Regions from separate parts of the Gordonia sp. p3-SID1431 genome, predicted to be linked through region 1. Evidence: predicted binding sites of a transcription regulator. Region 1 holds the regulator's gene; each other region holds the start of a gene.
The links. The regulator LexA, encoded in region 1, represses DNA repair genes until DNA is damaged. The targets are predictions, from matches to a motif close to CGAACANNTGTTCG.
Positions count from the first base shown of each region.

Region 2: the regulator LexA is predicted to act here: its motif matches at 1,729-1,742, upstream of ruvC (crossover junction endodeoxyribonuclease RuvC).
Region 3: the regulator LexA is predicted to act here: its motif matches at 2,569-2,582, upstream of M4D77_RS18635 (HNH endonuclease signature motif containing protein).
Region 4: the regulator LexA is predicted to act here: its motif matches at 2,233-2,246, upstream of M4D77_RS10030 (HNH endonuclease signature motif containing protein).

Region 1 covers NZ_JAMBDT010000021.1:48,734-53,692, reverse strand. The annotation lists gene hrpA (ATP-dependent RNA helicase HrpA) at 1-174, shown strand, start outside; gene nrdR (transcriptional regulator NrdR) at 148-648, opposite strand; gene M4D77_RS07815 (LysM peptidoglycan-binding domain-containing protein) at 748-1,287, opposite strand; gene lexA (transcriptional repressor LexA) at 1,513-2,217, shown strand; gene M4D77_RS07805 (phosphoenolpyruvate--protein phosphotransferase) at 2,195-3,904, opposite strand; gene M4D77_RS07800 (DeoR/GlpR family DNA-binding transcription regulator) at 4,054-4,824, shown strand; gene M4D77_RS07795 (1-phosphofructokinase family hexose kinase) at 4,821-4,959, shown strand, end outside.
Region 2 covers NZ_JAMBDT010000043.1:1,074-6,032, forward strand. The annotation lists gene ruvB (Holliday junction branch migration DNA helicase RuvB) at 1-541, opposite strand, end outside; gene ruvA (Holliday junction branch migration protein RuvA) at 542-1,135, opposite strand; gene ruvC (crossover junction endodeoxyribonuclease RuvC) at 1,132-1,701, opposite strand; gene M4D77_RS12645 (YebC/PmpR family DNA-binding transcriptional regulator) at 1,804-2,559, opposite strand; gene pdxT (pyridoxal 5'-phosphate synthase glutaminase subunit PdxT) at 2,716-3,336, opposite strand; gene M4D77_RS12655 (acyl-CoA thioesterase II) at 3,333-4,187, opposite strand; gene M4D77_RS12660 (LuxR C-terminal-related transcriptional regulator) at 4,251-4,742, opposite strand; gene M4D77_RS12665 (FHA domain-containing protein) at 4,913-4,959, opposite strand, start outside.
Region 3 covers NZ_JAMBDT010000088.1:3,535-8,493, reverse strand. The annotation lists gene rplA (50S ribosomal protein L1) at 5-721, shown strand; gene M4D77_RS18635 (HNH endonuclease signature motif containing protein) at 792-2,543, opposite strand; gene M4D77_RS18630 (ABC transporter substrate-binding protein) at 2,749-3,786, opposite strand; gene M4D77_RS18625 (ABC transporter ATP-binding protein) at 3,840-4,646, opposite strand; gene M4D77_RS18620 (iron ABC transporter permease) at 4,670-4,959, opposite strand, start outside.
Region 4 covers NZ_JAMBDT010000030.1:27,178-32,136, reverse strand. The annotation lists gene betT (choline BCCT transporter BetT) at 1-509, opposite strand, end outside; gene M4D77_RS10030 (HNH endonuclease signature motif containing protein) at 583-2,205, opposite strand; gene M4D77_RS10025 (ATP-dependent Clp protease ATP-binding subunit) at 2,838-4,959, shown strand, end outside.

The sequences.
Region 1 (4,959 bases):
GAACGGTGGGCCCAACGCCTCGAACAGGTACCCGAGCACCGGCGGGCGGTGGTCGACGACGAAGCGCAGTGGCTCGTCGAGGAGTTGCGCGTGGGGCTGTTCGCCCAGCGTCTCGGCACCGCGTTCCCGGTGTCGGAGAAACGGGTCCTACGAGCTCTGGACCGACTCGGCTGACACGGGTTCGGCGAGCGCGCTCCCGGATCCCGATGCCGCCTTCAGGTCGTCGATCTCGCGCTGGAAGTCCTCCACCGAGTCGAACGACCGGTACACCGAGGCGAAGCGCAGATACGCCACCTCGTCGAGATCGCGGAGCGGACCCAGGATGGCGAGTCCGACCTCGTTGCTGGGGATCTCGGCCGATCCACTGGCGCGCACCGTGTCCTCGACCTGCTGGGCGAGTTGCGCGAGCGCGTCCTCGGCGACGTGGCGGCCCTGACAGGCTCGCCGCACGCCGCGCATGACCTTCTCCCGGCTGAACGGTTCGGTCACGCCGTTGCGTTTGACCACCGCGAGCACGGCGCTCTCCACGGTCGAGAACCGGCGACCGCACTCCACACAGGAGCGACGGCGGCGGATGGCCTGCCCTTCATCTGCGACACGCGAGTCGATGACCTTGGTGTCGTCGTTCTTGCAGAAGGGGCAGCGCATCGTGTCCTCACGCAGGTCGCGGGACGCTGGAACGCACCCGAAGCGTGCGCCCCGCCGCTTGTCGGCCGGCCCCTGTGACATCGAGGATACCGCCCGGCCTCAGCGGTACCGGGGGGTGAGCAGGGGCTGGCCCACCTGCAGCGCGCTCGAGCCGAGATCGTTCATCGCGACGATCTCGTCGATCACGACCTCGCGCGGCATCTCGGGTGCCACCCGGCCGGCGATCGAGCTGAGCGAGTCCCCCGAGCGCACGTGGACGACCTCGGCACTCACGGCGGACGGGGTCAGCGAGTCCGAGTAGTTCTGGCCCACGACACCGAACACCCACACGACGAACGCCAGCCCGACGCCGGCGAGGAGCGCGACCGCGGTGCGGCGGCGGCGACGGAACACCGCCGCGTCGGGTCCGACCGGGCCACGCCCGCGCACCCCGACCGGAGAGCCACAGTGGGTGCCGCCCACCCGCGGGGTCACCGGCGACGCACCCCGCGGTCGGGTGCCGGCCGGCCGGTTGTCTACCGGGCGGCCGCCGTCGGACAGCGGGGCGCGGGTCCGGACGCGATCGGCGCGGTCGGTGCGCGCCCGGACGGCATCGGGACGGTCGGTGCGGACGGGAGCGACGAGAGTGGCGGTGCGCATGGTGCCCTCCGGTGTTCGAGTGTCTGGGATCGTGCGGGGTGTGGCAGTCGGTGTTCGAACATCGATCAGATGTTCGATGCACTGATGTTCGAATTTGTAGCACGACATCCCGACAAAGTCTCGCGACACATCGAACAAATGTTTGAGGTGCCGGTCGCACTCCGCTAGGCTCGGACCCGGCGCAAGCCATCTACCAGCACGTTCCGAAGACGAGAGGAACCGAACATGAGTGACACCGGCGATAGGCGCGGCCGAGCGCGGGGCGCCGACGACGAGGCCCCGTTCGACGCCGCCGCCGCCGAGGCCTCACTCACCCCGCGACAGGCCGGGGTCCTGGAGGTGATCCGCCGCTCGGTGCGCGAGCGCGGTTATCCGCCGAGCATCCGGGAGATCGGCGACGAGGTCGGCCTGGCCTCGACGTCGTCGGTGGCCCATCAGTTGCGGACGCTGGAACGCAAGGGGCTGCTCAAGCGCGACGCGAACCGTCCCCGTGCGGTCAACATCGCCCCGAGTGACACACCGTCGCCGGACACCCCGTCGGCCGGTCAGCTGCCCGAGCCGACCTTCGTGCCGGTGCTCGGCCGTATCGCGGCCGGCGGTCCGATCCTGGCCGAGGAGGCCGTCGAGGACGTCTTCCCGCTGCCCCGTGAGCTGGTCGGCGAGGGATCGCTCTTCCTGTTGCGCGTCGTCGGCGAGTCGATGATCGATGCCGCGATCTGCGACGGCGACTGGGTCGTGGTCCGTCAGCAGAACGTCGCCGACAACGGCGACATCGTCGCGGCCATGATCGACGGCGAGGCCACCGTGAAGACCTTCAAGCGTCAGGGCCCCAACGTCTGGCTCATGCCGCACAACGAACTGTTCGATCCGATCCCGGGCAACGACGCCGTCATCCTCGGCAAGGTCGTCACCGTGATGCGGCGAGTCTGACCTCTCCACCGACCGAACCGTCGAGCACCGCCGCGGCAGCCGCGCGCGCCGCGGCGGGATCCGAGGTGGCCAGGGCGGCCTCGGCGGCGGCCCGGCAGTCCGGTGCGGACACCTCGCCGAGCCGGGCCCCCACGGCCGCGGCAGCAGCAGGCGCGCTGGACAGCGAGGTGACCCCGAGACCGACGAGCACGCAGGCGAGGTTCGGATCGGCGGCGGCCTCGCCGCACACCCCGACCGGCTTTCCCTGACGTGCGCCCGCTTCCGCGACACCCGCGATGAGGCTCAACACGGCCGGTTGCCACGGGTCGGTCAGTCCGGCGAGATCGGCCGACATCCGGTCGGCCGCCATCGTGTACTGGGTCAGATCGTTGGTGCCGATGGACACGAAGTCCACCTCGGCGAGGACGGCTTCGGCCAGGATCGCCGCCGCGGGCACCTCGATCATCACCCCGGCGACCAGACCACGGCCGCGGACCTCGGCGGCGAAGGTGCGCGCCTCCGCCGGCGAGGCGATCATCGGCGCCATGACCCACGGCGCGACGGCCGACCCCGACGCGGCCTGCGCGATCGCGTCGAGCTGATGCGCGCGGATCTCGGGGTGCGCCAGCGCGATCCGATCGCCCCGCACGCCGAGCGCTGGGTTCGATTCATCGGGATGGGTCACGAACCGGAGCGGTTTGTCGGACCCGGCGTCGAGGGTGCGGATGACCACCTTCTGCCCGTCGAACGCATCGAGCACCTCCCGGTAGATCGCGGCCTGCTCGTCCACCGACGGTTCGTCGGCACGCTCGAGGAACGCGAGTTCGGTGCGGAAGAGCCCGACGCCCTCGACGGGGTACCCGGCCGCGGCGCGTGCCGACGACCCGTCGGCGACGTTGGCGAGCACCGCCACGGCCACCCCGTCGGCGGTCTGCCCCGGACCGGTCCAGCCGGCGACGAGTGCGGCATGACGCCGATCCTCGTCGACGCGAGCCCGGGCCGCCTCGACATCGGGCTCCACCTCGATCCGCCCGGTGCTGCCGTCGACGAGAATGGTTGTGCCGGGCTCGATCTCATCCAGGTCGGCCACCGCCACCACGCACGGGATCCCCAGCTGGCGCGCGATGATCGCGGTGTGGCTGGTCGGTCCGCCGAGCCGGGTGACGAGGGCGATGGTGCTCGTGGGGTCGAGGCCCGCGGTGTCGGCGGGCGCGAGGTCGTCGGCGAGCAGGACCGACGGCACCTCCGGAGTGGGCACACCGGGTTCGGGTAGGCCGAGCAGTTCGGCGAGGACCCGGTCGCGCACGTCGTTGAGATCGGTGACCCGCTCGGCCATCAGTCCGCCGAGCTTGGTGAACACCGCCGCGAACTGTTCAGTGGCCGCGACGGCAGCGGCCTCGGCGGGGGCGCCCTTGCCGATGAGCGCGGTCGCGGCACCGATCCAGCCGCGGTCCTCGGCCAGGCCCGCCGTCGCGGCGAGCACCTCGGCCGTCACCCCGGTGTTCTGCGACGCGCGCGTGCGCAGCCGCGCGGCGACGGCGCCGGCCGCGGTGGCGAAGCGCGTGACCTCGTCGGCGCGCCGTTCCTCGGCGATCTCCACACCGACGCCGAGCTTCTCCGGCGAGTGGTCGGGTCGCTCGCCCGGCCACAGCGCGGGACCGTGGGCCAACCCGCCGACCACCGGGGTTCCCGTCAGGATCTGCGCCATCGTCTTGCCTCTCACTCGACTATCGATGTGACCACCGTTACAAAAAGTGCTTGACTTGTCAACACAAACAGGCGTAAACACAATTACTACAACATCCAATCCCACACGCCTCAACAAGCGGGGTGGTCGAAACCGGAGATCGGAGCCGTGTGTACGCCGAGGAGAGACAACAGGCGATCGTCGACGAGGTGCGCCTCGCGGGGCGGGCATCCGTGGCCGCGCTCGCCGAGAAATTCGACGTCACCAGCGAGACCGTCCGACGCGATCTCGCGGTACTGGAACGCGCCGGACATCTCCAGCGGGTCCACGGCGGCGCCGTACGCGCCGAGATCATGCGCACCCTCGGCGAGCTCGGGATCGACGAACGGGAGTCGAGCCAGATCGAGCAGAAGACCGCGATCGGCCGCGCGGCCATCCGGTTCCTGCCGCCCGACGGCGGTTCGGTGCTCTTCGACGCCGGCACCACCACCTACCGTGCGGCCGAGGCGACCGCACCCGATCGGAGGCTCACCCTGTTCACCAACAGCCTGCCCATCGCCGGCCTGCTCGCGGGCACCCATCCCGACGGTCTGCACGCCCTCGGCGGACGCGTACGCGGTCTCACCCAGGCGACCGTGGGCGTCGAGACCGTGGACGCGCTTCGCCGACTGCGCGTGACCACCGCTTTCATCGGGACGAACGGGCTGAGCGAGGCCCACGGGTTGTCGACACCCGACCCCGACGAGGCCGCAGTCAAGGCGGCGATGGTCGCGGCCGCACAACGCGTCGTGGTCCTCGCCGACAGCTCGAAGATGGACCGGGAGGACCTCACCTCCTTCGCCGGACTCGACGACGTCGACGTCCTCATCACCGACTCCGGGATCGACCCGGCCTATTCGGCGGCCCTGTCCGCGCGCGGCGTCGAGGTCGTGATCGCATGATCGTCACCGTCACCGCCAACCCGAGCCTCGACCGCACCCTCGAACTCGGCGCACCGCTCGCCCGCGGCGAGGTGCAGCGCGCCGGCGTGGTCCGCACCGAGCCGGGCGGCAAGGGCGTCAACGTGGCCCGGGTCG
Region 2 (4,959 bases), on a different contig from region 1:
CGAACCGGTCGCGCAGCGGGCCGGTCAGCGACCCCGACCGTGTTGTCGCCCCGACCAGCGTGAACGGCGCGACGTCGAGCGGGATCGAGGTCGCTCCCGGGCCCTTGCCGACCACGACGTCGACGCGGAAGTCCTCCATCGCGAGGTACAGCATCTCCTCGGCCGGGCGCGCGATGCGATGGATCTCGTCGATGAACAGCACGTCGCCCTCGACGAGATTCGACAGCATTGCCGCGAGGTCGCCGGCGCGCTCGAGTGCCGGACCAGAGGTCACCCGGATGGCGGCGCCCATCTCCGAAGCGATGATCATGGCCAGCGACGTCTTGCCGAGCCCGGGCGGTCCCGACAGCAGGATGTGGTCGGGGGTGCCACCGCGGCCCTTGGCCCCGTGCAGGACCAGTTCGAGCTGTTCGCAGACCCGCGGCTGGCCGATGAAATCAGCGAGTGACCGGGGACGGAGACCGGCGTCGAGGTCGCGGTCGGAGCGCACCGGCATCGCGCTCACGTCCCGGTCGTCGACGTCGTCCGGATCGCCGCCCATCTACGACGCCTTGCCGAGCAGTGACAGCGAGGAACGCAGCGCGGTGGACGCATCGGCGTCGGGATTCTCGGCGAGTACCGCCGTGACCGCCTTCTCCGCCGGACCGGCGGTGAACCCGAGCCCGACGAGCGCCTCGGCGACCTGCTCGCGAATACCGCCGACGGCGGTCACACCGGTCGACGCCTCGCCCGTGGGCCGGTCCACCTTGTCCCGCAGTTCGACGCACAGCCGTTCGGCCACGCGTTTGCCGATGCCGGGTACCGAGGTCAGTGACTTGGTGTCCGATTCGGCGAGCGCGCGTCGCAACGCATCCGGTTCGAGAACCGCGAGGGTCGCCATCGCGAGTCGCGGGCCGACGCCGGTGACCGTCTGCAGCAGCGCGAACAGCGCACGGGCGTCGGGTTCGGTGAAGCCGTAGAGCGTCATCGAGTCCTCGCGGACGATCATCGAGGTCAGCAGCGTCGCCTCGTCGCCGCGGCGCAGCCGGGACAGCGTCGCGGGCGTCGCCAGCACGCGGTAACCCACTCCCCCGCAATCGATCACGGCGTGGTCGAGCGCGATCTCGAGCACCGGTCCGCGGACTGACGCGATCATGCGCGACTCCCTTCTCGTGCCTGGGCCACCCGCGCGCGGTGCCGCGCCGCGGCCGCGTCGGCCTGCTTCTGTGCGGCTGCCATCCGCTCCATCATGGGTCCGCGCCAGCAGTGACAGATCGCCAGCGCGAGCGCATCTGCGGCGTCGGCGGGACGCGGCTTGGTCTGCATGCCGAGAATCCGGGTGACCATCGCGGTGACCTGAGACTTGTCGGCTCGTCCGCTGCCGGTCACCGCTGCCTTCACCTCCGACGGGGTGTGGAAGCGCACCGGTACGTCGCGCTGGGACGCCGCGAGCGCGATGACGCCGCCGGCCTGCGCGGTCCCCATGGCCGTGGACACCTGGTTCTGCGCGAAGACCCGCTCGATGGCCACCACGTCGGGCTGGTGCACATCGAGCCAGTGACACGCGGAGGTGTAGATCGCGAGCAACCGCTCGGCGAGTTCCATGTCACTCGGGGTGCGCACGACGTCCACGTCGAGGGCGGTCACCGTCCGCCCCCGACCCGACTCGACCAGCGCGATACCGCACCGGGTCAGACCCGGATCGACGCCCATGACGCGCACTCGTACCCTCCCAGGCATCGTGATCTGCGAACAGTTGTTCGAGATCTTATCGGGGAGAGCGGACAAGTCCGGTGATCAACACACCGGGCGGGCGGCGGGGTGTCAGTCGTTCTCGAGTTCGGCGAGGACCTCGTCGCTGATGTCGACGTTGCTGTAGACGTTCTGGACGTCGTCGGAGTCCTCGAGGGCGTCGATCAGCTTGAACACCTTGCGGGCGCCGTCGGCGTCCACCGCGACCTCGACCGACGCCCGGAAGCTGGCCTCGGCGGAGTCGTAGTCGATCCCGGCTTCCTGCAGCGCGCTGCGGACGGCGATGAGATCGCTTGGCTCGCTGACGATCTCGAAGGACTCGCCGAGATCGGTGACCTCTTCGGCGCCCGCGTCGAGCACGGCCATCAGGACGTCGTCCTCGGTCTGTCCGTTCTTCTCCAGCGTCACCACGCCCTTGCGGGTGAACAGGTAGGAGACCGAACCCGGGTCGGCCATGTTGCCACCGTTGCGCGTCATCGCGGTCCGGACCTCGCCGGCCGCACGGTTGCGGTTGTCGGTGAGGCATTCGATGAGCACGGCGACGCCGTTGGGCCCGTAGCCCTCGTACATGATGGTCTGCCAGTCCGCGCCGCCGGCCTCTTCACCACCGCCGCGCTTACGTGCGCGTTCGATGTTGTCGTTGGGGACCGAGGACTTCTTCGCCTTCTGGATCGCGTCGAACAGCGTGGGGTTACCCGCCGGGTCACCGCCGCCGGTCCGCGCCGCCACCTCGATGTTCTTGATGAGCTTGGCGAACATCTTGCCGCGCTTGGCGTCGATGGCCGCCTTCTTGTGCTTGGTGGTGGCCCATTTGGAGTGGCCGCTCATGTCCGTCGATTCCTTTCCCGGCGCCGGCACGTGCGGCGGGCCGTGGCCCGCATCCGGCGCACTCCTACCTGTATCCGGTCGCCCTGTTGGTGGTGCGCCCTGTTGGGTTGTTCCCGGCGTGCCGGGCTCGTGGTCTACCGCTGGTTCGGCACGATCTTACCGACGCACCATCTGCACGAAGTATTCATGTACGCGCCGGTCGCCGGTCACCTCCGGGTGGAACGACGTCGCGAGCACGTTCCCCTGACGCACCGCGACGATCCGCCCGGCCGCCGGGCCGTCGGGAACACGCGCCAGGACCTCGACCTCCGGGGCGACGGACTCGACCCACGGCGCCCGGATGAACACCGCGCGCATCGGCGCGGCGCCCTCGGCGTCGGTGATCCCGGTGAACTCCAGGTCGGTCTCGAAACTCTCCACCTGACGCCCGAATGCGTTGCGCCGCACCGTGACATCGAGGGCGTCCAGATGCCGTGCATCGGGCCGGGTGTCGAGGATGGTGGAGGCGAGCATGATCATGCCCGCGCACGACCCGTACGCCGGGAGGCCGTCGGACAGCTTGTCCACCAGCGGGTCGAACAGGTCGAAGATGCCGAGCAGTTTGCTCATCGTCGTCGATTCACCGCCGGGGATGACGATTCCGTCGATCTCGTCGAGTTCGGCCGGGCGTCGCACCGCCACGGCGTCGGCACCGGCCGCCTCCAGCGCGAAGACGTGCTCGCGCACATCGCCCTGCAGTGCCAGAACCCCGATGCGCGGCCGGTTGCCCTCGCTCACCGATTGGTCCGGGCGTGCTGGTCGTCGGGCATCACGCGGCCGGTGCGCGCCAGCCCCTCCTGGGTGACCGCCGCGACCAGGCGGCCCTGTCGATCGAAGATCCGTCCCTGGGTCAGCGCGCGACCACCGCCCGCCGACGGCGACGTCTGGTCGTAGAGGAGCCAGTCGTCGGCCCGGAAGGGGCGCATGAACCACATCGCGTGGTCGAGGGAGGCGACCTGCGGGTTGGACTCCGGATGGGGCACCCGCGAGGAGCCGAGCAAGGTCATGTCGCTCATGTAGGCGAGCGTGCCGACATGGAAGACGGTGTCGTCGGGCAGACGATGGCGGTAGCGGAACCAGACTCGTTGCTGCGCAGCGAAATACGACGAGGTGACCATCATCTCCGGGGGCACGATGCGCAGATCGAAGTTGCGCCACTCCTTGAACACCGCGCGCTCTTCCTCGGCCAGCTCGTCGAGGCGGTCGGTGAGCTCGTCCGGTTGCGGCGCCGGCGGCATCCGGTCCTGGTGCTCGTAGCCCTGGTCGGTCCGTACATGGAACGACGCAGACATGGTGAAGATCGCCTCACCGTTCTGGATGCCGGTCACCCGCCGGGTGACGAACGACCGTCCGTCGCGGATGCGGTCGACGAGAAACACCGCCGGACGATCCGGGTCACCGGGACGCAGGAAGTAACCGTGGAGGGAATGGACGTCGAACTCGTCGGACACCGTGCGGGTCGCCGACATCAGGGCCTGACCGGCGACCTGGCCGCCGAAGGTGCGCTGAAGGTGACTCGGGAACGCACCGCCGCGGTAGATGTCGGTCTCGATCTGTTCGACCTGGAGTATGTCCTCGATGGCTGCCACGCAGACCAGTATCGCGCACGGCGCCGGTGGGCACTCCCCTGCCCGCCGAAGCGCGGCCGGCGATCAGAGTTCGTCGAGGGTCATGATCCCGTCCTGGATGGCCCTGGCGACCAGCGATGCCTTCGTCGGGGCCGGACGGCCGATCTCGGCGTACTTGGCCCGGATCCGGGTGAGGTGGGTGTTCACCGTACCGAGCGAGATGTAGAGCTCCTGGGCCACAGCAGGTTTGGAGTCGACGAGCATCCAGGTGCGCAGGACCTCGACCTCGCGCGAGGTGAGATTCGGCTTGGCGCGGTCGGCCGTGGCCTCCGCGACCTCGGGGACCTCGGCGAGCGCGGGAACGGCGACCGCACGGTGCAGGTGGGGGTGTCCCGGACGATGGCCCAGGCCGAGCGGCTGACCCGCGCGCGGTGTCTGGATCTGGTGGCCGGGCAACGGCATCCGGCGAGCCGCCAGACGCGCCAGGGCTTCCTTCCGGCGGGCGATGGCCTCCGCGTCACGACGAGCGCTGACCGAGCGCAGGTGCTGGGGGGCCTGATGGGCGATCGCAGTCATGTGTGCTTCCTCTTCACTCATTCAACCGGTGGTCTTCCGGGTTCTCCCGGCGATGAGATGAAGATTATGGGCTGCGGCCCGGGTGGTCGATGGGGAGAACTCCCCTACCCGTGGGGAGAACTACCCACGGTGAAACCGCAGGTCAGCGGCGTGCAGACGCGGCGGCTGACTCAGTCGGCCGCGTTTCGGGCCGCCTCGGCGTCGATGAGGGGGAGAT
Region 3 (4,959 bases), on a different contig from region 1:
AGCAATGAGCAAGAAGAGCAAGGCCTACGCGGCCGCGGCCGAGAAGGTCGACAAGACCAAGCTGTACAGCCCGCTGGAGGCTGTGGAGCTGGCGAAGGACACGTCGTCGAAGAACACCGACGCGACCGTCGAGGTCGCGATGCGGCTGGGCGTCGACCCCCGTAAGGCAGACCAGATGGTTCGAGGCACCGTCAATCTGCCGCACGGCACCGGTAAGACTGCCCGCGTGATCGTGTTCGCCGCCGGCGACAAGGCCGCTGAGGCCACCGCCGCCGGTGCCGACGAGGTCGGCGCCGAGGATCTGATCGAGCGCATCCAGGGCGGTTGGCTGGACTTCGACGCCGCGATCGCCACCCCGGATCAGATGGCCAAGGTCGGCCGTATCGCGCGTGTCCTCGGACCCCGCGGCCTGATGCCGAACCCGAAGACGGGCACCGTGACCACCGATGTCACCAAGGCTGTCAACGACATCAAGGGCGGCAAGATCAACTTCCGCGTCGACAAGGCTGCGAACCTGCACTTCGTCATCGGCAAGGCTTCGTTCGACCCGGCCAAGCTGGCCGAGAACTACGGCGCTGCCTACGACGAGATCATGCGCGCCAAGCCGTCGGCCGCCAAGGGCCGCTACATCAAGAAGGTCACCGTCTCCACGACGACGGGCCCGGGCATCCCGGTCGACCCGGCGGTCACCCGCAACTTCGCGGAGGCACCGCAGGCCTGATCTGATCAGGCGCACTGACACCCACGAGGGGCCCGGCATTCCGATGCCGGGCCCCTCGTGTTGTGTGCAATCACGCGTGGTCGGTGAGTATGCGTGCGAGTTCTGCTTCGACCGGGGTCAGCGGTGGGGTGGTGAGGTGCTCCGGCGGTGTTCGCGGATGGACCAGTTCTCGGTAGGCGAGTTCGAGGCGCCGCCCGCGGACGCCGTAGCCGACGGCATCGGGGCGTGACTGATCGCCGGGCCCCCTGCTCCCTGAGGAGCGCCCGGAGCTTGCGGAGGGCGCGTCAGCCCTGCTCCCTGAGGAGCGCCCGGAGCTTGCGGAGGGCGCGTCACGAAGGGTCCGGCGATCGAGCCTGCGAAACCCTCGGGGTGGTGGCCCGTGGATCTCGTTGCGCACGGTGTTCAGGTGTTGGGCGAACCGCCGGGGTATGTCGGGTCGGCGGTTGAGGCGTTCGGGGTTGGGCGGGGCGCCGGGTTCGACGTTCAACCGCCACAGGCAGCGGCCTTCGTCGTGTCCGGACCGTTCGATGCGGGTCGTGTATTGGCCGGGTTGGTCGCCGACCATCCGGTTGTGACGGGGGCAGGCGGGGGCGAGGTCATCGATGTCGGTGAGTCCGCCCTTGGCCCAGTCTCGTTCGGCGTGATGAAGCTCGATGTGGGTGGCGGGCTGATCACACCCGGGTGCCGAGCACACTTCCCCGTCGGGGCGGGCGAAGGAGACGAGACGTTGTTCGCGGGTGGCCAGTCGTTTGCCCCGTCCGAAGTGCAGGGGGACGGTGGTGGCGTCTTTGAAGATCGCCAACCATGGTTGGACGTCACCGGCCATCGCGATCAAGTCCCGGATGGGCAGCAGGGTGCCGGTGGCGGTGGTGGCGAGTCCGGCTTCTCGGATCAGGTCCCCGAGGTCGGCTTTGACGATCAGTTGCACGGGCAGGCCTCGGTGCGAGGTTCCCAGTGTTCCGTCGGCGAAGCCTGCGGCCAGGGCGGCGTCGAGGGCGTCGTGATTCGTTTGGGCGAGAGTGCGACCGTCGCGGTCGGCTGCGGCGGTCAGGGCGTCGGGGTCGGCGGTGCCGGCCGGCCCGCGTGGCGACTGCGGGTCGTCGGAGTTGTTCAGTCCAGGTTTGCCCCACACGGCGAACATCATCGACAACCGGGCGGCGAGTTCGGGAGTCAGCGTGCCCGAGATCTTTGCGGTCCCGTCAGCGCGTTGCCGACCGATCCACAGGCCGCGGCGCCTCTTGCGTTCCGAATCGTCGGCCAGTGTGCCGTCGGGGTCGAGGTGGGCCAGCAGCCGCGCACCGAGCTGGGTGATCTCGGCGGGGGTGTGGGCTTCGGCGATCTCGGCCATCTGTCGCTCGGCGGCGACCTTGATGTCGTGGTCGACGGCGACCGGGATGCGGTCGAGGACATCGAGGGTGGCCTGCACGTGCGCGGTGCCGACCGCGCCCTGTGCGAAAGCTTCCGCAAGGCAGGGGTACTCGGGTGGGAGGACCTCGCCACCGAGGCTGGTCCGGTGGGCGGTGGCGTCCATCTGCTTACGGCGGCGCATCGGGTTCGACACCCGCAGCCGGTGCGTCATGTACTGCATGAGGGTGCGGCAGCCGGCCTTGCGGGGCAGGTCGCGAGCGACGGCCTGATCGATCTGCCGGTCACCGGCGACGGTCAGACGCGCGATGGCGCGCTCGGTCTCCGCGGCCACTTCAGCGAGTTCGGCATCGGTACACGGCGACAGGTCCACGGTCTGCAACTCACCGAGGATGCGGTGCAGGTCGGCCACCAACTCGAGGGCACGCGGTCGCCGCGACGCTTGTTCGTCAGACATGGTCACCCCCCGAGAACCGTTGCCGCGAATGTACGTTCGAGTGTACACCGGTGCGAGCGCATTGCAAGCCAAAACTGATGTTGTGCAACGCTATTCGGAGCCGGTAACTTGTCGGTGCCTCGTGGTAGGGGTCCACCGACTTCTCCGTGGGGCGGCGGCATGACGATCGCCGCGGCCCCACGTGTTCAACGGGGCGTCCCGCGACTCACTCCAGCCAGTTGTTGCCCCCGAGGTCCAATTGCGCGACATCCAGGGACGGGGTGATACCGGATTCCGGTGCGAGGCCGTGGTTCTCGAGAACGCCGCGCATGATCTCGGCGGCGTCGATGTTGAGTGGGCTCGACACCCACATCGCGTACGGCAGGTTCACGAAGCGGTTCTCGCGCACGGCCTTCAGGTTCCGGCTCGCCGGATTAGAACGCAGGGCGGCGATCTTCTCGTCGACCGACTGGCCGGGATAGTCGACGAACACGATGACGTCGGGGTCCGCGGTGGTGAGGCGTTCCCAGCTCACGGCGGTCCAGGTGTCCTCGATGTCCTCGGTCGCGTTGCGCGCGCCCGCGGCGTCGATGATGCCCTGCGGGCCGCCGAAGGACCCGGAGGAGAAGATGGTGTCCGATACGCTGTCGAAGACGAAGACCGTCGGTTTCGCGGTGGGTTGTCGTGCGGCGCGCAGCTTCTCGAGGCGGTCGGCCACCTCGTCGGCCGCGGCGGCGCCCTGCTCGGGATTGCCGGTGAGGGTGCCGATGTTGCGCAGATCGGTGTCGAGCGCGACCCACGGGTCCATGGTGCCGCGCTGCGCCTCGCCCTCGGTCTGCCGGCACGCCTCGGACAACTGGTACACGTCGATGCCGTGTCCGGCGAGGATCTCGGGTGTGATCCCGCGCGATTCGCTCATGCCGTAGTTGTATCCGGCATACAGCACTTGGGGTTTCGCCGCGACGATGTTCTCGAGGGTGGGACGTTCGGTCGCGACCTCGTTCAGGGTGTCGACCTGGGGTCCGTACTCCAGCCGCAGGATGTCCTTGTCCCGGGCGAGCGCGCTGACCGCCACCATGTTGTCACGGGCACCGGCGGCGAGTGCGATCGCAATCATGCCGCCGTCGTTGACGAACAACCGGTCGAGGGGTTGCGGGAAGGCGACGTCGGCTCCGCAATTCGATATGGTGACAGTGCTTTCCGACGCTGCGGTGCTGTCGGCACCGCAGGCGGTGGCAGTTCCCAGGATCAGTGTCGCCGCCACGATGGCGACGGTCGGGTGGACTCGGGACGTACGTATGGTCAAAGGATGTCCTCTCACGGGATGTCTTTCGTCAGAGCGCTGGGGGCGGGTGTGGTGGTGGGAGTGTTCAGGAGCAGATGGGGCAGGCCCGTCGATGGATGGTCGACGACGGTGCCGGACACCTCGAAGACGTCGGCCAGCAGAGCCGGCGTCAGCACCTCGACGGGTGGTCCGTGCACGATGACACCACCGTCGGAAACCACTGCGACGGAGTCGAAGTGACGCAACACCAGGTCGAGGTCGTGCATCGCCGCGACCACGGTGGCGTCGAGCTCGTCGAGGATCTCCATCAGTCGTAGTCGCCAGGCGGCGTCCAGGTGATTGGTGGGTTCGTCGAGCACCAGGATCGGGGTCTGCTGAGCGAGCGCGCGGGCGAGGACGACGCGGTGCCGTTCGCCGCCGGACAGCTGGGTGCACGAGCGGGTGCCCCAGCCGTCGAGCCCGACCTGGATCAACGCGCGATCGACCACCGTCTTGTCGTCGGAACTCCCGGTGGACCAGGCCGACCGGTACGGGGTCCGGCCGAGGCCGACCGCCTCGGCGACCGTCAGCTCCGCGGAGGGCTGTTCCTCCTGGCCGACCACCGCCATCGACATGGCGCGGCGTCGCGAGGGGATGCGGTGGAGGTCGTCTCCGTTCACCTCGACGGTGCCGGCGGCCGGGCGTTCGAGACCGCACAGCGTGCGCAGCAGGGTGGTCTTGCCGGAACCGTTGGGCCCGACGATGGCCAGTCGGGTGCCGGCGGGGACCGCGAGATCGACATCCCGCAGTACGACGCGGCCACCTCGACGGCACGCAAGCGCGTTCGCGCGCAACGACATCGACGATGCGCGGGCGGGGTCGGTCACGAGCCTCCCCCGAACACGTACTGGCGTCGTCCCATGAGGAACAGGAAGATCGGTGCCCCGATCAGTCCGGTCACGATGCCCAGCGGCATCTCGCGCGGTGCGGCCGCCACCCGCGAGATCACGTCGACCCACACCAGGAAGAGCGCACCGCCGCAGACCGCCACCGGCAACATCGCGCGGTGGGTGGCGCCGACCAGGAGCCGCGCCGCGTGCGGGACGATCAGACCGACGAAGCCGATGCCGCCCGCCACCGCGACGAGCACGCCGACCAGGAGACCCTGGACAC
Region 4 (4,959 bases), on a different contig from region 1:
GCGTACATCGCCCAGCCGGTCACGCCGTAGTGGAAGACCGTCCACGTGACCGCCTCGCGCGCAGCCTCGTTGGTCTCCGCGGGCCCGGTCGGCGGGTTGAGGAAATGGGTCACCGGTTCGGCGACCGAGAAGAACATCAGATCTATGCCGATCCCCGCGGCGAACAGCATCGCCGTCCAGGTGAACAGGCTGTACTCGGGGCGCGATTCCTCCGGTCCGAGCCGGTAGCGCCCGTACTTGCTGAGGCCGAGGAACACCACGAGACCGACGATGGCGGTGGCGAGGATGAAGTACCACCAGCCGAACCAGCGGGTGATGAAGTCGCGTACGTCGTTGATCGTCGACTCGGCCGCTGCCGGTGCCGCCAGCGCCCAGGCGGCGAAGGCGACCACGATGACGGCCGAGGCTATGAAGACGGTCAGATTGACCCGGCGCGTGGGCAATCGCCGCTCGCCGGTCTTGGTCTCGGCATGGACCGACGTGGACGGTCGAGCGGCGTCATCACTCATGGACCACGACGCTAGTCCGATCGCCGTTGGGGCGGACCGTCTGGACGGATCCGTGTGAGTTGTTCTACCCGGTTCAGTGGGTGGCGAGTAGCTCCATGAGGTGTGCTTCGACGAGGGAGGGGCGGACCTGTCGTCGGCCGGGTCGGGGTGGTCGGACGTCGATGACGTGGCTGACTGTCGCCCATGAGCGGCGTGCGTCGTCGTGGGTGTGGCCGTCTGGGCGTGGTTGATCGCCGGGCCGGGTTGGTGGTCCGTGGATGTCGTTGCGCACGGTGTTGAGGTGGTGTGCGAACCGCCTGGGTATGTCGGGTCGGCGGTTGAGGCGTTCGGGGTTGGGTGGTGCGCCGGGTTCGGCGTTCAACCGCCACGTGCAGCGGCCTTCGTCGGGCCCGGACCGGACGACGCGGGTGGTGTATTGGCCGGGCTGGTTGCCGACCATGCGGTTGTGGCGTGGGCAGGCGGGGGCGAGGTCGTCGATGTCGGTGAGTCCGCCCTTGGCCCAGTCTTTCTGTGCGTGATGCATGTCGACGTGGGTGGCGGGTTGGTCGCATCCTGGTGCCGAGCACACTTCGCCATCGGGGCGGGCGAAGGAGACGAGGCGTTGTTCGCGGGTGGCCAAGCGTTTACCCCGCCCGAAGTGCAGCGGGACGGTGGTGGCGTCTTTGAAGATCGCCAACCACGGCTGGACGTCACCGGCCATCGCGATCAGGTCCCGGACGGGCAGCAGGGTGCCGGTGGCGGTGGTCGCGAGTCCGGCTTCGCGGATGAGGTCGGAGAGGTCGGCCTTGATGATCAGTTGCACGGGTAGCCCGCGGTGCGAGGTGCCGAGTGTGCCGTCGGCGAAACCGGCGGCCAGGGCGGCGTCGAGGGCGTCGTGATTCGTTTGGGCGAGAGTGCGTCCGTCGCGGTCGGCGGCGGCGGTCAGGGCGTCGGGGTCGGCGGTGCCGGCCGGTCCGCTGGGTGAGGCGGGGTCGTCGGGGTTGTTGAGTCCGGGTTTGCCCCAGACCGCGAACATCATCGTCAGCCGGGCGGCGAGTGCGGGGGTCAGGGTGCCCGATACTTTGGCTGTCCCGTCGGCGCGTTGTCGGCCGATCCACAGGCCGCGGCGTCGTTTCTGATCCGAATCGTCGGCGAGGGTGCCGTCGGGGTCGAGATGGGCCAGTAGCCGGGCACCGAGCTGGGTGATCTCGGCGGGGGTGTGGGCTTCGGCGATCTCGGCCATCTGACGTTCGGCGGCGACCTTGATGTCGTGGTCGATGGTGCCGGGGATGCGGTCGAGGACGTCCAAGGCGGCCTGCACGTGCGCGGAGCCGACAGCTCCCACAGCGAACGCCTCGGCCAGCGTGGGGTGTTCGGGCTCCAGAATGTCGCCGCCCAGGCTGGTCCGGTGGGAGGTGGCATCCATCTGCTTGCGGCGCCGCACCGGGTTGGACACCCGCAGCCGGTGGGTCATGAACTGCATGAGTGTCCTGCAGCCTGCCTTGCGGGGGAGGTCGCGGGCCTCGACCTGATCGATCTGCCGGTCACCGGCCACGGTCAGCCGGGCGATCGCTTTCTCGGTGTCGGCCGCCAGATCGGCCAACTCGGTATCGGTGCACGGCGCCAGGTCCACGGTCTGTAGTTCGTCGAGGATGCGGTGGAGGTCGGCCACCAGCTCGACGGCACGTGGTTGCGCCGTGGTGGTTTCGTCAGACATGGTCACCTCCCCCGAGAACCGTTGCTGCGAATGTACGTTCGAGTGTACACGGCCATCGGTCGCCGTCAATACCAAAAATGTTGTCGTGCAACAGAACTGAGCGCCTACATCTTGTCGGTGTCGTGTGATAGGCGTCCGCCGCGTGTCGTGGCCGTGCTCGCCGTGTACCGGGCCGTACCCGGATGCGCCCTGCTGCTCGTTGGTGTGCGACGGTCGCAGTCAAGCGAGGGCCAGATCTACCGAGGCCCGGCAGCGGCCCGGGTGGTCCCCACTCGCCTCCTGTGGTCTCGTCGGCCGGCGGTTTCCGCGATACCCGGCTGCTGTCGGGCACAACGCGGGCGCCGCGTCGCGGGTCCCAGCGCCCGGTGGGGGCGCATCCCGGGCCGTCGGCGGCCCGTTCGCTCTCGGCGTAGACGGCGGGGAACACAGCCCCGGCCTGCGCAGTTGTACTGGGCACATCCCCGCCGCAACGGGGGATCCATGCACTCTGCGCAGGCGTTAACTGCAGGTGCACCCCAGACGACCTCTAGAGTGGAAGCAGGCTGGTCGTCGTCTATCCGCACCGGTTGTCCTCTGGGACCTCCGAGGTGGTCTCCGCGGCGGCCGGGGCGCTAGCAATGTGAGGGAGAACAATGTTCGAACGGTTCACCGACCGCGCGCGTCGGGTTGTGGTTCTGGCCCAAGAAGAAGCGCGCATGCTCAACCACAACTACATCGGTACCGAGCACATCCTCCTCGGCCTCATCCACGAGGGCGAGGGCGTGGCGGCCAAGGCGCTCGAGTCGCTCGGGATCTCGCTCGAAGGGGTTCGCAGCCAGGTCGAGGAGATCATCGGCCAGGGCCAGCAGGCGCCGTCGGGACACATCCCGTTCACCCCGCGTGCCAAGAAGGTGCTGGAGCTCTCGCTGCGCGAGGCCCTGCAACTCGGCCACAACTACATCGGTACCGAGCACATCCTGCTCGGCCTGATCCGCGAGGGCGAGGGCGTCGCTGCCCAGGTGCTGGTGAAGCTCGGCGCCGACCTCAACCGGGTCCGCCAGCAGGTCATCCAGCTCCTCAGCGGATACCAGGGCAAGGAGCCGCAGGAGGCGGGCACCGGCGGTCGTAGCAGCGAGTCCGGCACCCCGTCGACCTCGCTGGTCCTCGACCAGTTCGGTCGTAACCTGACCGCCGCGGCCTCCGAGGGCAAGCTCGACCCGGTCATCGGCCGGGAGAAGGAAATCGAGCGCGTCATGCAGGTGCTCAGCCGCCGCACCAAGAACAACCCGGTGCTGATCGGTGAGCCCGGCGTCGGCAAGACCGCCGTCGTCGAGGGCCTGGCGCAGGCCATCGTGAACGGCAAGGTCCCCGAGACCCTCAAGGACAAGCAGCTCTACACCCTCGACCTCGGTTCGCTGGTTGCGGGCAGCCGCTACCGCGGTGACTTCGAGGAACGCCTCAAGAAGGTGCTCAAGGAGATCAACACCCGCGGCGACATCATCCTGTTCATCGACGAGCTGCACACGCTCGTCGGCGCAGGTGCCGCCGAGGGTGCCATCGACGCCGCCAGCATCCTCAAGCCGAAGCTGGCCCGCGGCGAGTTGCAGACCATCGGCGCGACGACCCTCGACGAGTACCGCAAGTACATCGAGAAGGACGCCGCACTCGAGCGCCGCTTCCAGCCCGTGCAGGTGGGCGAGCCGTCTGTCGAGCACACCATCGAGATCCTCAAGGGCCTGCGCGACCGGTACGAGTCGCACCACCGCGTCTCGATCACCGACGGTGCGCTGGTCGCCGCCGCCACGCTGGCCGACCGCTACATCAACGACCGGTTCCTGCCGGACAAGGCGATCGACCTCATCGACGAGGCCGGCGCGCGCATGCGCATCCGCCGGATGACCGCGCCGCCAGACCTGCGTGAGTTCGACGACCGCATCGCCGATGCGCGCAAGGAGAAGGAAAGCGCGATCGACGCGCAGGACTTCGAGAAGGCCGCCAGCCTCCGCGACAAGGAGAAGCAGCTGGTCGCCGAGCGCGCCGAGCGCGAGAAGCAGTGGCGCAGCGGTGACATGGACGTCGTGGCCGAGGTCGACGACGAGCAGATCGCCGAGGTCCTCGGCAACTGGACCGGCATCCCGGTGTTCAAGCTCACCGAGGAGGAGACCACGCGTCTGCTCCGCATGGAGGAGGAGCTGCACAAGCGGATCATCGGGCAGGAGGACGCCGTCAAGGCGGTCTCGAAGGCGATCCGTCGTACCCGTGCCGGCCTGAAGGATCCGAAGCGGCCGTCGGGCTCGTTCATCTTCGCCGGTCCGTCCGGTGTCGGTAAGACCGAGCTCTCGAAGGCGCTGGCGAACTTCCTGTTCGGCGAGGACGACGCCCTCATCCAGATCGACATGGGCGAGTTCCACGACCGCTTCACCGCGTCGCGTCTGTTCGGTGCCCCTCCCGGGTACGTCGGCTACGAAGAGGGCGGGCAGCTCACCGAGAAGGTGCGCCGGAAGCCGTTCTCGGTGGTGCTGTTCGACGAGATCGAGAAGGCCCACTCGGAGATCTACAACACCCTGCTGCAGGTCCTCGAAGACGGTCGTCTGACCGACGGTCAGGGCCGCACGGTCGACTTCAAGAACACCGTGCTGATCTTCACCTCGAACCTCGGTACCTCGGACATCTCCAAGGCCGTGGGCATGGGCTTCTCGTCGAGCGACGGAACCCAGTCGAACTACGAGCGGATGAAGCAGAAGGTCAACGACGAGCTCAAGAAGCACTTCCGCC